One region of the Lactobacillus sp. UMNPBX16 genome, then DNA from elsewhere that is predicted to be linked to it. Evidence: riboswitches for the same ligand, from Rfam matches in the RefSeq annotation. Region 1 holds a riboswitch; the other holds the start of a gene.
The links. A riboswitch is a leader RNA that binds a small molecule or an ion and turns the genes downstream of it on or off. The one in region 1 is predicted to bind FMN.

Region 2: it holds a riboswitch for FMN, as region 1 does, so the genes downstream of both, ribD (bifunctional diaminohydroxyphosphoribosylaminopyrimidine deaminase/5-amino-6-(5-phosphoribosylamino)uracil reductase RibD) here and CP367_RS02080 (ECF transporter S component) in region 1, are expected to answer to the same signal.

The regions. Positions count from the first base shown of each region.
Region 1 is NZ_PCYU01000008.1:87,573-92,907, forward strand. Features, by position in the region: gene CP367_RS02060 (hypothetical protein) at 1-316, shown strand, start outside; gene CP367_RS02065 (ScpA family protein) at 303-1,043, shown strand; gene scpB (SMC-Scp complex subunit ScpB) at 1,033-1,623, shown strand; gene CP367_RS02075 (pseudouridine synthase) at 1,627-2,343, shown strand; FMN riboswitch at 2,372-2,484, shown strand; gene CP367_RS02080 (ECF transporter S component) at 2,561-3,250, shown strand; gene CP367_RS02085 (SAG1386/EF1546 family surface-associated protein) at 3,352-3,813, shown strand; gene cmk ((d)CMP kinase) at 3,865-4,536, shown strand; gene rpsA (30S ribosomal protein S1) at 4,609-5,335, shown strand, end outside.
Region 2 is NZ_PCYU01000079.1:2,877-8,211, forward strand. Features, by position in the region: gene CP367_RS10330 (bifunctional 3,4-dihydroxy-2-butanone-4-phosphate synthase/GTP cyclohydrolase II) at 1-803, opposite strand, end outside; gene CP367_RS10335 (riboflavin synthase) at 805-1,401, opposite strand; gene ribD (bifunctional diaminohydroxyphosphoribosylaminopyrimidine deaminase/5-amino-6-(5-phosphoribosylamino)uracil reductase RibD) at 1,394-2,452, opposite strand; FMN riboswitch at 2,565-2,679, opposite strand; gene CP367_RS10345 (SDR family NAD(P)-dependent oxidoreductase) at 2,879-3,673, shown strand; gene CP367_RS10350 (DUF3021 domain-containing protein) at 3,737-4,150, opposite strand; gene CP367_RS10355 (LytTR family DNA-binding domain-containing protein) at 4,152-4,589, opposite strand; gene CP367_RS10360 (LysR family transcriptional regulator) at 4,748-5,335, opposite strand, start outside.

The DNA.
Region 1 (5,335 bases):
ACTATCCTATTTACCTGATTTTAAAAATATCGAAAACTTAAAAGAAGAAATCACGCTTAATCAGGATGAAAATGACTTTATTTTGTATCTTTATCGTAATAGTCAAAATAATATGGTGGGCGTAATAGGAACCCAAGTATCTAATCAGTTTGTAATTATTAGATATTTGTCTTTAGCTCCTGGTTTTCGTGAGATTAGTTATGAACGGAAAATTGTTGATGAACTAAAGCACGAATATCCAGATAAACGAATAACTGCTGTACCAGAATATACAAATTTATTAAAAACGGTAGAAGAAGATAATGGACAAAAGTAACTTAACTTTAGAATTACCGAATTTTGAAGGACCACTTGATTTATTACTGCATTTGATCCAATCGCAAAAAATTGATATTTATGATATCCCAATTGCCCAAATAACTAGTCAATATTTAGAATACTTGCGCCAAATGCAAAGCTTAAATTTACAAATTGCAGGCGAGTATTTTGTCATGTCATCAACTTTATTGCGAATTAAATCACAGTATTTGTTGCCTCAAAACGATTTTGTAGATGATATTCAACCTGATGAAGATCCAAGAGACGAATTAGTGCAACAATTGGTACAATATTCTGTGTTTAAGAAAATATCTGCTTATTTTAAAGAACGTAATGAAGAAGTACCGATTACAGTTGCTAAAGAAGCTAGTGTATCAACCACTGCTAAAGTTCAACCGCTGCCTAAGGGTCAGATAACTGCACAAGAATTAGCGACGACTTTTACGATGGTCTTACATCGTTTGAAGTTGCAGCAACCAGATACCGCTTCAATTAGAGTAGCAGAAACGCCGATCAATGAGATGATGGATTTTTTGCATGGACAATTGAAACGAAAAAGGCAAGTTAGTTTCTTTGCTTGCGCGGACAAAATGCAGAATATCTCAGATGTTATTGGCTTATTTTTAGCGACACTAGAATTGTGTAAAAAACAATTAATTCAGATTACACAAGCACGTGAATTCGGTGATTTAAATTTAGAAAGAATTGATACGAATGGCAAGTAAACTAGCAAATTTAGAAGCTCTTTTGTATGTCGCAGGTGACAATGGGCTTGAGGAGCAAAATCTAATTGAACTACTTGAAGTTGATGGTGAAGAGCTAGGTCAGTTAGTCACTCGTTTGCAGCAAAAAATGAAGGCTGATCCAGACTCGGGAATGCAAATAATTCATATTGCAAATACTTATAAGATGACAACTAGTCAACAGACAGCTAAGATAATTGAAAAGTATTTTCAAAAAGATTTAACTAAGAATTTGAGTCAATCAGCACTTGAAATTCTCTCAATTATTGCTTATCGACAACCAATTACTAGAATAGAAATTGATGATATTCGTGGAGTAAATTCATCAGGAGCTTTACAGACATTGATTTGGCGAGGATTAATTAAACAAGACGGCAAAAAAGATGCTCCAGGTCATCCTAAGTTGTATGTTACAACTGATTATTTTTTACAATATTTTAATTATCAAAGTTTGGCTGATTTACCGTTAATCGAAGACTTTGAGGATACAACTGATGGTGAGGAGATTGACTTATTCGATTCAAAAGGTAGCGCAGACAAACATTTAGAAAAAGAGGGATAGAAAATGGCAGAACGATTACAAAAAGTAATTGCGGAAGCAGGAATCGCTTCAAGAAGAAAAGCTGAAAAAATGATTGTAGCCGGTCGAGTTAAAGTAGATGGGCATGTTGTTACTAAGCTAGGTACTAAAGTCGATACTTTTAGTAATATTACAGTCGATGATGAACCAATTGAGCGGGAAAGCCTACACACGTATTTGTTTTATAAGCCTCGCGGCGTTGTTTCGACTGCAGAAGACGATCGTGGTAGAAAAACTGTAGTTGATTATTTCGAAGATTTACCATATCGTTTGTATCCAGTAGGAAGATTAGATTATGATACGTCAGGTTTATTGCTAATGACTAACGATGGCAAATTAGCAAATTTATTGATGCACCCTAAAAATGAAGTGGCTAAGGTCTATGTAGCCAAGATTAAAGGGATTTTAACTCCTGATGAAATTAAAACCTTGACTCAAGGAGTAAAGTTGGATCATTTTAAGGCTGCGCCTGCCAAGGTCAAAGTATTGAAAACTGATTATAAGAAAGACACACAAATTGTCCAAATTACAATTCATGAGGGACATTATCATCAAGTTAAGCGAATGTTTAAAGCAGTAGGTCACTTAGTTGATAAGCTTGCTCGTGAAAAATATGCCTTTTTAACTCTGGATTCGCTTACATCAGGGCAATATCGGGAATTATCGAAGCATGAAGTTGACAAATTAATGCAATTGAACTAAATTATAACTGTAATTAAATATTCAAGGTTATTGTCTTCAGGGCAGGGTGAAAGTCCCGACCGGCGGTGAAAGTCCGCGACCCACGTCAGTGGTTGAATCGTTAGATACCGATAGTTAAAGTCTAGATGGAAGAAGACAGGCTAAAAAAACTTACTACACTTTTTAAGGTCTGTTGCTGAAGCAATAGACCTTTTGTTTTGAGAAAGGAAAGTAAGTTATGGATCAAGCTAAATCCAAGAATAGTAGTTTAACTAATGTGATTGCATATGCTTTAATTGGCTGTATTGCTTTTGTAGTTATGAAATTTGAATTTCCAATCATGCCTGGAGTTGCCTTCTTAAAGTTTGATTTTTCAGATGTCATTATTACAATTGGAATGTTTATTTTTGGCATTGTACCGGGAGTTATTATTGCTTTAATTCGAATGTTGCTTAGTTTAATTTTTAGTGGTTTTGCATTACCAAGCCTTGTTGGAAATCTAGCAGCATTCTTAGCTTCAATGTCATTTGCAGTTCCATTTTATTTATTAAGTAAAAATGTGAGTGCGGATAACCGCAAGACAATGATGGGCAGAGTTAAACCAATTTGTGGTTTGGTAATTGGGATTATCGCAATGGCAGCAGTGATGTCATTGGCTAATGCCTTCGTTTTGACTCCTATTTACGCAGTAACAGCGGTACCAAACTTGCCTGCTATTAATAGCTATAGTGCCTTGTTAAGCTTTACTGAGAAAGTTTACTTGGGTCAGTTATTGCATTTACCATCAATGTCAACCTACATTTTTAGTATTATCATGCCCTTTAACTTGTTAAAAGGATTAATTAACGCTGTGGCTGTTTACTTATTGTTTGAAGCTACCTTGAAAACAATTAAGCCATTCGTTCGTAAGAGATTTAATTTGAATTAAGTTATCATCCCATCAATTTTTTAAGTTGATGGGATTTTTCATATTCAAAGCATCCTAAAATATGCTAAAATTAATCCGTTAAGTGAATGGAGGAATTTTTGATGGATAAAAAGTCAACCGGGCCATATCAGCACTATGAACGACCTACTGAAAAGCGAAGCTCACAAGATAGTCAGCCTAGTGGATCAGCACGTTGGATAGCAGTTATTATAATTTTAGCGGTTATTTTAATTGCACTTATCCCAGTTGTTCATCGTTTGGCTTCAAGCCATTCAGAAAAAGCTGAAGAAGTTCAAACAGTTAAGAAGGTTTCTTCTAAATCATCCAAGTCTGTTAAGACTAAGAAAACCTCATCATCTTCTTTTAGCAAGAAAAAGTCTGAAAAGGCTAGTTCAAGCTCATCTAGTAGTTCTGCTACTCCTAAGACTTATTTAGTCCAAAGTGGAGATACTTTAAATGAAATTGCAGAAAAGAATGGCTTGACTGTTGATGAATTAGCCAGATTAAATAATCTTAAAGACTCTTCAAATATTGAAGCAGGTCAGACACTTAAGTTGAAATAATCTTTCAGAAAGGATAAAAGGGGTCGATGTTAAGATCTCTTTTTTATTAGAATGCAAGTAGCAGTAGATGGTCCTGCATCAGCAGGTAAAAGTACAGTTGCTAAAATCATTGCAAGTAAATTATCCTGTGTCTATATAGACACAGGGGCAATGTATCGTGCATGTACAGTGATTGCTCGTAATCATAACTTAGATTATGGTGATGAAGCGGGTATCTTGAATGCCATTGATGAAGATGGAATTGAATTGAAATCTGAAAATGGTGAGCAAAAAGTATATGTAGCTGGAAAGGACGTTTCTAAAGAAATTAGAACGCCTGAAATTTCAGCTAATGTTTCGGAAGTATCCGCTTTGCCGAAAGTACGAGAAAAAATGGTAAGTCTGCAACGTGAAATGGCAGGCAAGACAAATGTCATTATGGATGGTCGCGATATTGGTACGACTGTTTTACCTAACGCTGAAGTTAAGATCTTTTTAGTTGCTTCAGCAAGATCACGTGCTGAACGTCGTTTATTAGATTTTAAAGAGCGTGGTATTAAATCTGACCAAACAGTTGATGAAATTGAAAAAGATATTGCAGCAAGAGATTATAAAGATTCTCACCGCAAAATTTCACCGCTAAAAAAGGCAGATGATGCAATTGAAATTGACACCACAAACATGTCGATTGACGAAGTTGTAGAGGCAATTTTAGCTCAAATCGAAAAAAAACAAAAAAATTAGAAAAAATAGCACAAAATAGTAGAAAAATATCTCGGTTTCCTATAAAATGGGACATGATATTGGGAGGTACATATGTCAGAAAACAGTAATCAATTTTTAGACGCATTAAAGCAAATGCAAGGAGTTGAGGTCGGAGATATTGTCGATGTCGAAGTATTAGACATTGAAGACGGCCAAATCGATGTTGGTGTTGAAAACGCTGGTGTTGAAGGTGTCATTACTCGTCGTGAATACACTTCAGACCGTAACGCAGACTTACGTGATTTAGTTAAGCCTGGTGACAAGTTTAAGGCCTTAGTATTAAGAAGAGCCGGTGGCGACAAGGAAAATGGTGAATTCTTCTTCTCAGTTACCCGCTTAAAGGAAAGAGAAGCCTACGACAAGTTACAAAAAGACTTCGAAGACGGAAATGCTGTCGAAGGTACTGTAACTTCATCAGTTCGTGGTGGTTTAATTGTTGATGTTGGTACACGTGGTTTCTTACCAGCTTCATTAATTTCAAACCGTTACGTTTCAGATCTTAAGCCTTACATTGGTAAGACTATGAAACTTAAGATTACCGAAATTGATCCTAACAAGAACCGCTTAATCCTTTCACACAAGGATTTAGTTGAAGAAGAACGTGAAGAAGCATTTGACAAGGTTGCATCACAATTAGTTGTTGGTGACGTTGTTGAAGGTAAGGTTTCACGTTTGACTAACTTCGGTGCATTCATCGATGTTGGTGGTGTTGACGGTTTAGTTCATATTTCAGAAATTTCTTACAAGCACGTTGACAAGCCAAGCGATGTTTTAAAGG
Region 2 (5,335 bases), on a different contig from region 1:
GTATGTAATTGATCACCGCAATCGCAGCGCATTGAGCCAAACGTATCACCAGTGAGGCATTCTGAATGAAGACGTACTAAAACTGGCTTTTTAGGATCAATCTTTCCTTTAATAATAGCTAAGTTTTCATTGGCGAAAGCCTTAATTTTGAAATTGCCATATTTAGTAGGAAGGTTTACAAATTCTGAGCGTTTACTCACAGGACTATTAATATATTCTTGTAGTTCTGCAATTGTTAAAAATGGTAAGTGATATTCTTTAGCAATTTCTTTCAGTTGGGGACGACGAGCCATATGGCCATCAGCTTTCATAACTTCACAAATATATGCAACTTCTGGTTCGCCAGCAAGATGAGCTAAGGCGATAGAGGCTTCTGTGTGACCATTACGATTCTTGATTTGATCATCTTTAGCGACTAATGGAAAACAGTGACCTGGTCTAAAGAAGTCTTCTGGCTTGGAAGTAGGATCAGCAATTGCCTTGATAGTTGCCGCACGATCATAAGCAGAAATACCTGTAGTGGTGGTTTTGTAATCAACACTGATTGTAAAAGCTGTACCGTATGGATCAGTATTATTTTGTTCCATTTGGTAGAAATTTAAACGTTGGGCAATTGTTTTACTTACAGGGGTGCAAAGTAAGCCACGAGCATGTTTGGTCATAAAGTTAACATTTTCAGGAGTAACTTTAGACCCCAAGCCGATCATATCACCTTCAGATTCACGATCTTCATCATCAGCAACAATCACTAAACCACCATTTTTCATCCATTGAATTGCATTTTGAATTTTTCTAACATCCATTTTAATTTCTCTTTTCTAAATTTTTTGCAACATATTTTCCGATAATGTCGGTTTCCAAATTTACTTCATCATTTATCTGTAAGTTGGCTAAATTAGTTTCGTCTTGAGTATGTGGAATTAGACCTACCGAAAAACTGTTATCTTTAACATCCATCACTGTTAATGAAACGCCATTTAAAGCAATACTACCTTGAGGTACGATCTGTGTTGATAATCGGGCAGGAAACTTAAACCAAATTTCAATTGCATTTTCATTCTGTGCTATTTTAGTAACTGTTGCCAAATCATCGATATGTCCCGTAACAAGATGACCTTCTAAACGTTGACCGACTTCTAATGAACGCTCAACGTTAAGTTGATCACCGTTATGCAAATTCTTAAAAACAGTTTTCTTATAAGTCTGAGGCATCATGGTTACAACAAAACTAGTTTCAGTAAAACTTTCAACCGTTAAACAAGTCCCATTAATTGCAATTGAATCACCGATCGTTAGCCCATTAGTAAAGTCTGCAGGGCACGAAACGGTTAGCTTAATTGTTTGCTTGTGTTTATCAATTTTTTTAATATGAGCATCCCCGCGAACTAGACCACTAAACATGTTTTAATTCACCTGCAATTCGTTCATTGTTGCCAAAGGCTGTTTTTTTAACATTTGTTAAAGGAACAGTTTCGTTTGGTACTAAACCTGTTACGCCTTCATCTCCAAGAAAGATCGGCGCCGTATATTTAATTACTTCATTAACAAAAATTTCATTCATAATTGCTTTTTCCAAAGTAGGGCCACCTTCTACATAAACTGACTGGATTTCTTTTGTACTCAAATAATCAAATACTTCTTGGATCCTGTTTGTTGCTAAATGAATAATTTTGATTTTAGAATTAGTAAAGTTGTTTTTAGACATTTGCTTATTTTGAGTGAAAATCCAAGTGGGATTTGTATCACTTAATAAGCGAAGTCGTAAATGATTTAACAGCCGTCCGCGACGATCAATGATAATACGGATTGGCGGATAGTCACTTTTGACATTAGTTCTTAAAATAGGGTCATCAATGATAGCAGTCGAAGAACCAATCATAATTGCTTGATAATCAGCACGTTCAGAATGAACTTGCTGATACACTGCTTGATTAGTGATTGGAGTTCGCTGACCGCGCATTGCAACTTTATTATCTAAACTAGTTGCTTCTTTGACTGTGATCCAGGGAAACCCATATTGGTAAAAATAGCTGTAGAACTTATTAAGTTTACTTGCGTCATCAGCTAAAACACCAGTAGTTACTTGAACTCCATTCTTTTGTAGTTTGGCAATTCCTTTTCCAGTAACCAATTTGTGTGGATCGATTTGTCCAACTACAACACGTTTAATCCCACTTTTGATAATTAAATCTGAGCAGGGAGGCTGTTTACCATAATGGTTGCATGGCTCAAGAGTGACATAGAGAGTTGAATTAAATAATTGTTCTGGGGTTAATTTTGAAATGGCATCGCGTTCTGCATGATTTTGTCCATAATGGTGATGATAGCCAGTAGCTAAGACTTGACCGTTTTTAACAATTACGGCACCAACCATAGGATTTTTCCATGTTTGATAGCGACCTTTTTTAGCTTCTTCTAAAGCTAAATTCATATAAAAATTATCTTTTTCCATTAAAATCACTTCCTCGTAGAGCAAAAAAGAACCTCGAGTATTCTCGAGGTTCAGTAATAATATTCAAAGTCAAATAATCAAAGCAAATGCAAATAAGCGTTACTTATTGGTTATCATTCTTCTATCATCTAGACTATACTATCGGTACCGATTATCGGATTCCACCGCTTTCGCGGGTTGCGGACTTCACCGCCGGTCAGGAATTTCACCTTGCCTCGAAGAACATTTATTTAATTCAACTTTATCGTAAAACTGAACTAGCTAAATGTCAATGATTAATTTAAGCGGTTACAAACAAAAACAGATTAAAAGCCTGTAGTTATCGTAAGTTAATCAATTAAAATTATTTAACTGTCACGCTTTACTTACTTTTTAGAAGTTAATATAATAGCTAGAAAGAAATTAATTATGTTGAGGTAACGAATTATGAAAATGAATCTTGAAGGGAAACTAGCTTTAGTTACAGGTTCTACTAAAGGTATTGGTAAAGCTATTGCGATTGAACTTGCTAAAGAAGGGACGAATGTCATTATTAATGGTCGTCAAAAAGTAACTGTTGATAAAGTAGTTGCTGAAATTAAAGAAAATTATCCTGATACCGACCCACAATCGGCGCCATATGATCTTTCAGATGCCAAGCAGCGCAAGGAGTTATTTGAAAGATTCCCAGATATTGATATTTTGGTCAACAACATGGGTATTTTCAAACCAATGAATTATTTTGATATTGATGAAGCTACTTGGCAAAAATTTATTGATGTAAATGTGTATTCAGGTAATGCCTTAGCTAAGTTTTATTTACCAAAGATGCTTGATCAAGACTTTGGCAGGATTATTTTCATTGCTAGTGAAGAAGCCATTATGCCATCAGGTGAAATGCCACAATATAGTTTAACTAAGACAATGAACTTATCAATTGCCAAGAGTTTGTCTAAATTGACTGCAGGGACACATGTAACTGTGAATACAATTATGCCAGGATCAACTCTTACTGAAGGTGTTGAAACGATGATCAATGACATGTATAAAGATTCTAATCTGCCAAAAGAAGAATGGGAAAGTGACTTTATGAAGAATCACCGCCCACTTTCACAAATTCAAAGACTAATTCGTCCAGAAGAAATTGGTCGCTTTGTAACGTTTGTAGCTAGTCCATATGCGTCATCATTTTCAGGTGAAGCACTTAGGCTTGATGGTGGATTAGTACCAACAATTTTTTAATTCTGAAATTTAATAACGTACAAAAAGATGTGAACTACTAATGATGAACAGTTCGCATCTTTTCTATAGTTTCTGATTTACTTTTTGAATTTGAGCTTTAACTTGATGGTAAATGCACAGCCAAATGATGACGTAACCAACTATGTAACAAATTGTAAAAACAATTAATGGCGTAAAACTCATTTCAACCCAATCATTGAACAGATAAAAGAAAAGATAATCTATGTAAATTACCACTGCATTAATCAAAGTAGCAATGCCAAGTGACAGCTTTTCTACTTTAAAGATTGCACTAATACCTCCGGCAATGAATACTAGAAGCAAACTAGAAAGAATATTTTTGTTGATTTCTAGAACTGAAGTTGGATTATAATGAATGGCTAAATAGTAAGCATAATAGAAAATAGTTAAAATAAACGGTCCAAAACCAGCAGCAATTAGACCTCTTTTGGTAAAATTTGAGATAAATTCTTTCATTTTATTTCAGCTCCTTTCGAATTTTGCTAAAGCAGCGTCTGGAAACATAATCGCTAAGTCCATTTTTCATAACAATGTTTACACCAGCAGTCTTAGTTTCTTCAAAGCGATCAATATATATTTTGTTAACGATTGAAGACTTATTAATTCGCCAGAAATTATTTGGTAATTCATTGGTTAATTGATAAATACGCTTGCGGAGATGATACCTTTTGTTGTTTATGCAGATTGCAGTAATTTTATTATCAAGTATCGTGATTATCACAATGTCTTCTAGCTGTAAAATCACATGATCCTTATCATCATAGCCAATGATTGAATTCGAGTTGCCATTAGTTAAAACAAATTTTTCTAAATTATCAGTAAAAATACTTTTTTGATGAACTTGTGCTTGAACTATTTCATTTTTGTGAGGATTAATTAATAGTTTGAATTTCATTTTTGACTCCTTTCAAGATAGATTATATTTGATGAACATGAAAATAGCAGGATTTTGTAGTTATCGGTAAATTTATTAGAATAATCGGTTAAGATGATTAGGTTCTATACACCAAAAAACTAGTGCATGTTAAATTAATGCACTAGTTTTTCTTACTTCTAATCATATTTGCTCCATTGATCTTGCAACTTTTCAATTAAAGGCATGACACGATTTTTATTTTGCTTTAAATAGACAGCATAAAATTTTTGATGGGCTACTTTATCTGATAAAGGACGAACAGTTCGATTATTAGGTAAATTCTGGCCCCATTGAGAATCTAAGCTAGTTAAGTTAGTGGTAAAGAAAGGAAGCACTGAATATTGTAAAATTTCGCTATATTCAGTTGATTCATTTTGAAAAATGATCTTGCTATCTGAGATTTCATCATGATAGATCTTAGTCCAAAAGCCAATTGGAGAAGGGCTTAAAATAGTTTTACCTTTAAGCTTCTTGAAGGATAATTCCTTATTTTTATTTAATTTGCATTCAGATTGAAGATTAACCGACATTGATTCTGTGCCTAGATAAGTTGAGGTAATATCACGGTCTTCAATTGGAAAGTTTATTAAAATGCAAGTTAGTTGATGTTCACTTAGTAGCTTTTCAAAATTATTTTCAACTAAATTATTCTTAATCTGGATATTTTTATCATGTAGAGATCGGAGGACAATTCCTGGTCCTGGAGCATTGAAGCCGACGACTAG